2 regions of the Bradyrhizobium sp. 215_C5_N1_1 genome follow, and region 2 is predicted to be linked to the other one. Evidence: predicted binding sites of a transcription regulator. Region 2 holds the regulator's gene; the other holds the start of a gene.
The links. The regulator LexA, encoded in region 2, represses DNA repair genes until DNA is damaged. The targets are predictions, from matches to a motif close to TGTTCNNNNTGTGTTCNG.
Positions count from the first base shown of each region.

Region 1 (2,200 bases), 4.3 Mb from region 2:
CGAGACCGACATCCATCTTCATCACCATGACGCCGCTCTCGGCATCGCCTTCCATGATCGCGCGGTTGATCGGCGCGGCGCCGCGCCAGCGCGGCAGCAGCGAAGCGTGCAGATTGTAACAGCCGAGTTTCGGCGCATCGAGGACCGCCTGCGGCAGGATCATGCCGTAGGCGACGACGACGGCGGCATCGGCGTCGAAGGCGCGAAACTCGTCGAGCGCTTCGGGCGTCTTCAGCGACTTCGGCGTCAGCACGGGAACGCCGAGCTTTCGCGCGGCTTCCTCGACCGGGGTCGGCTGCAATTGCAGGCCGCGCCGTCCGCCGGGCTTGGGCGCGCGCGTATAGACCGCCGCGATCTCGTGGCCATGCGAGACCAGCTCGAGCAGCGTCGGCACGGAGAAATCGGGCGTGCCCATGAAGATGAGGCGGAGGGGCATGACAAGGACTCGGTATGTTCCCTCCCCCCTTGCGGGGGAGGGCTAGGGAGAGGGGTGCCACACGACGCGCTCTCTCGGCGTTAGCGCGGGCGCCCTATTGTTGGCATTCGCAAACGACGGGCGCCTTTTGCTGGGCTACCCCTCTCCCCCGCCCTCCCCCGCAAGGGGGGAGGGAGCGCACGGGAGTTCGCGGCAGCACCAGCGCTTACAAATGACTTACTCCGCGCGCTTGGCGGCTTTCTCGAACTTCTTGATCACGCGGTCGCGCTTGAGCTTTGAGAGATAGTCGACGAACAGCACGCCGTTGAGATGGTCGATCTCGTGCTGAATGCAGGTGGCGTAGAGGCCTTCGGCGTCCTCCTCGTGCACCTTGCCGTCGAGATCGGTGAAGCGCACGCGCACCTTCGCAGGCCTTTCGACCTCCTCGTAATATTCGGGGATCGAGAGGCAGCCTTCCTCGTAGACCGACAGATCCTCGGAGGAGGCGATAATTTCAGGGTTGATGAAGACACGCGGCTCCGGCTTTGTCTCGCCGTCCGGGTCAGGCTTGGCGAGGTCCATGGTGATCAGCCGCAAGGGCTGCGCGATCTGGATCGCCGCGAGCCCGATGCCGGGCGCGTCGTACATGGTCTCGAACATGTCGTCGGCAAGCTTGCGGATCTCCGTCGTGACCTTCTCGATCGGCTTGGAGACCAGACGCAGCTGCTTGTCGGGCAGGATGATGATTTCTCTGAGGGCCATGGCCGCGATTTAAGCCGCATGCCGGATGCGGTCAATGCGGCGAGGAACTCCGTTAACCCTCCGCTAACCATAAAACTTCAGGTTTCGTTAACCATAAAAATTAGGGGGCTATTAACCATAAGCGTTCGCTATTCGTTCGCGGAGAGTGTCGAATCGGCTACAAGGGCCGCCATGAACGAGATCATTTTCCTGGCTGGCGACTGGCCGGTCCGCACCATCGATGCGCTGATCGGCTTCGGCGCCCTCGTCGTCATCCTGCTGGTGGTGATCGCGGTCGTGATCGCGCGATCCGGGCGGCGCGGCGCGGAACTCGCCATGGCCAATGCCATCCGCGCGGACGAGCTCGAGGAGCGCCTCAGCCAGGTGCTGCACGCCCAGAGCGAGGCTGCCGGCCGAGCCGACGCCATGACCCAGGCGCTGGCCGGCCGCCAGGCCGACATGGCGCGCGCGGTCAACGAGCGGCTGGATTCGGTGACCCATCGGGTCGGCCAGTCGATGGAACACTCGACGCGCAACACCATGGAGAGCCTGCGCGCCCTGCACGAGCGGCTCGGCATCATCGACAACGCGCACAAGAACCTGACCGACCTCACCACGCAGGTGACGACCTTGCGCGACGTGCTCGCCAACAAGCAGTCGCGCGGCGCCTTCGGCCAGGCGCGGATGGAGGCGATCGTCCAGGACGGCTTGCCGAAGGGCGCCTACGAGTTCCAGTTCACGCTCTCGACGGGAAAGCGGCCGGACTGCGTGGTGTTCCTGCCCGACCAGCGGCCGCTCTGCATCGACGCAAAATTTCCGCTGGAGGCGATGACCGCGCTGCACGATGCGCGCACCGACGAGGAGAAGCGCATCGCCACGCAGCGGCTGCGCGGCGACGTGATGAAGCATGTCAGCGACATCGCCGACAAATATCTCGTCGCCGGCGAGACCCAGGAGATGGCACTGATGTTCGTGCCGTCGGAATCGGTCTATGCCGAGATCCATGACGGTTTCGACGACGTGATCCAGAAGGCCTATCGCGCC
Region 1 covers NZ_CP197228.1:8,453,031-8,455,230, forward strand. The annotation lists gene fmt (methionyl-tRNA formyltransferase) at 1-436, opposite strand, end outside; gene def (peptide deformylase) at 653-1,177, opposite strand; gene AB7G19_RS40825 (DNA recombination protein RmuC) at 1,349-2,200, shown strand, end outside.
Region 1: the regulator LexA is predicted to act here: its motif matches at 1,300-1,317, upstream of AB7G19_RS40825 (DNA recombination protein RmuC).

Region 2 (2,200 bases):
TGCTCCTCATGCAGGGATAGCGACCCACGTCTCTTAATCGAGGCGCAGGCCTCTATCAGAGTGGAAATACCAAACGTTCTGCCGGGTTGTAGGCAAATCTACGGCTCGCCGCCGCAGGCCGCAATCACATTAACTTTCCCGAATCCACCAGGAACAAAGCCCGCCCCTTTGCATTCTGCAGGCGCGTGTCAGCGCCCCGCAGGCGCCGACCAGCCGGAATACTGCCAGCCCGGCCGCGACGGTTGGTCGACGGCGTCGAGGGCCTTGCGGACTTGCTCGCTAACGGCGGTGTCCTTGCGGACATGGGGCCGCGATTGCGCGGCTAAGGTTTGTACGTCCAAGGCTTGCGACGCTGATGCTGCGATCAGCGGCGCCACAGCAATTGTGCTCAGAACGATCCGGCGCATGACTTCTCCTCGAACCTGAAGGCCGCGAAGCAGAGCTGCTTCGTGCGGCGTGCCGAGGATTTACCGCTGGAGGAGGGGCCGGATAATCTGCGCGAAACCAGAAAGACTATCCAGCGGAAGCGGACAATCGTCCGCTCCAATCTCGGATCGGCGATGCCGATCCAAAGCGCGCGGGGCGCCAAATAACCGATACCGGCACGTCCGGTATCAATACTTCCGGTACAGCCCGATCAGCTTGCCCTGGATCTTCACCCGGTTGGGCGGCAGAATGCGGACCTCATAGGCCGCATTGGCGGGCTCGAGCGCGATCGAGGCGCCGCGGCGGCGGAAGCGCTTGAGCGTCGCCTCCTCGTCGTCGATCAGCGCCACCACGATATCGCCGGTATCGGCGCTCTCGTTGCGCTGGATCAGCGCCATGTCGCCGTCGAGAATGCCGGCCTCGACCATGGAATCGCCGCGCACTTCGAGCGCGTAATGTTCGCCCGAGCCGAGCATGTCAGGCGGTACGCTGATGGTGTGGCTGCGGGTCTGCAAGGCCTCGATCGGCGTACCGGCCGCGATGCGGCCCATCACGGGGACCGCGACGGGGCGCTCGCCCTCGTCCGCCGGCGGGCTCGAAGTCGTGCGGACCTTGCCGAGATTGCCTTCGATGACGCTCGGCGTGAAGCCGCGGCGGCTGCCGGCAGCGGCCTGAAGCTCGGGCAGCTTGATCACCTCGATGGCGCGGGCCCGGTTGGGCAGGCGCCGGATGAAGCCGCGCTCCTCGAGCGCAGTGATCAGGCGATGGATGCCCGATTTCGAGCGCAGGTCGAGCGCGTCCTTCATCTCATCGAAGGAGGGCGGCACGCCGCTTTCCTTCAGCCGTTCGCTGATGAACCGCAGGAGCTCGTATTGTTTGCGCGTTAACATCTCGACCAAAATCCCCCGGTTGATGTCGTTCGATTCCGAGACGCTGAATTCAGCAGTAAGCCGCTACATTCTCGAAACAAATCATGAACGGACACTATATGTTCGATACATGTTCCGCAACTGCTTAATTTACCGTGAACGCGACAAAGTTCGCGGAACGCACGCGAACGAAGCGCTCAGACGGGCAGCCGCAAGACCTCGCAAGGCGTGCCGGCTTCGGCCTTCGACGCGAATGGCGCGCGCACGAGAAGTGCCTGTGCCGCAGCGAGATTCGCAAGCAGCGAGGAATCCTGGTGATTGACCGGAAGGGCGACGAGCGTGCCGTCATCGCGCAGCTCGAGGCGTGCGCGCAGGTAATCCTCGCGCTGGTCGTTGGCGCCGACATCGCGGCCGAGCACCGCGCGTTCGCGGCGGTGATGAATCATCGAACGGCCCGAAAGCGCGCGAATCAACGGCACCATGAACAGGAAGCCGCAAACGTAGGATGACACGGGATTGCCGGGCAGGCCGATCACGCGCATCGCGCCGAGCCGCCCGTTCATCATCGGCTTGCCCGGCCGCATCGCGATCTTCCAGAACGCCATCGAGATACCTTCGTCCCTCAGCGCCTGCTGGACCAGATCGTGGTCCCCGACCGACGCGCCGCCGGTCGTGATCAGGATGTCGGCGCCGCTCTCCCGCGCGCGGCCGATGCCGGCCGTGGTGGCCTCCAGCGTATCGGCGGCAACGCCGAGGTCGATGGTATCGGCGCCCTCGCTGCGGGCGAGCGCGTGCAGGGCGTAGCCGTTGGAATAGACGATCTGGCCGTGGCCCGGCGTCGTACCCGGCATCACCAGCTCGTCGCCGGTCGCGAGGATCGCGACCTTCGGGCGTCGCCGGACTGG
Region 2 covers NZ_CP197228.1:4,180,625-4,182,824, forward strand. The annotation lists gene AB7G19_RS20145 (hypothetical protein) at 189-407, opposite strand; gene lexA (transcriptional repressor LexA) at 615-1,316, opposite strand; gene AB7G19_RS20155 (molybdopterin molybdotransferase MoeA) at 1,493-2,200, opposite strand, start outside.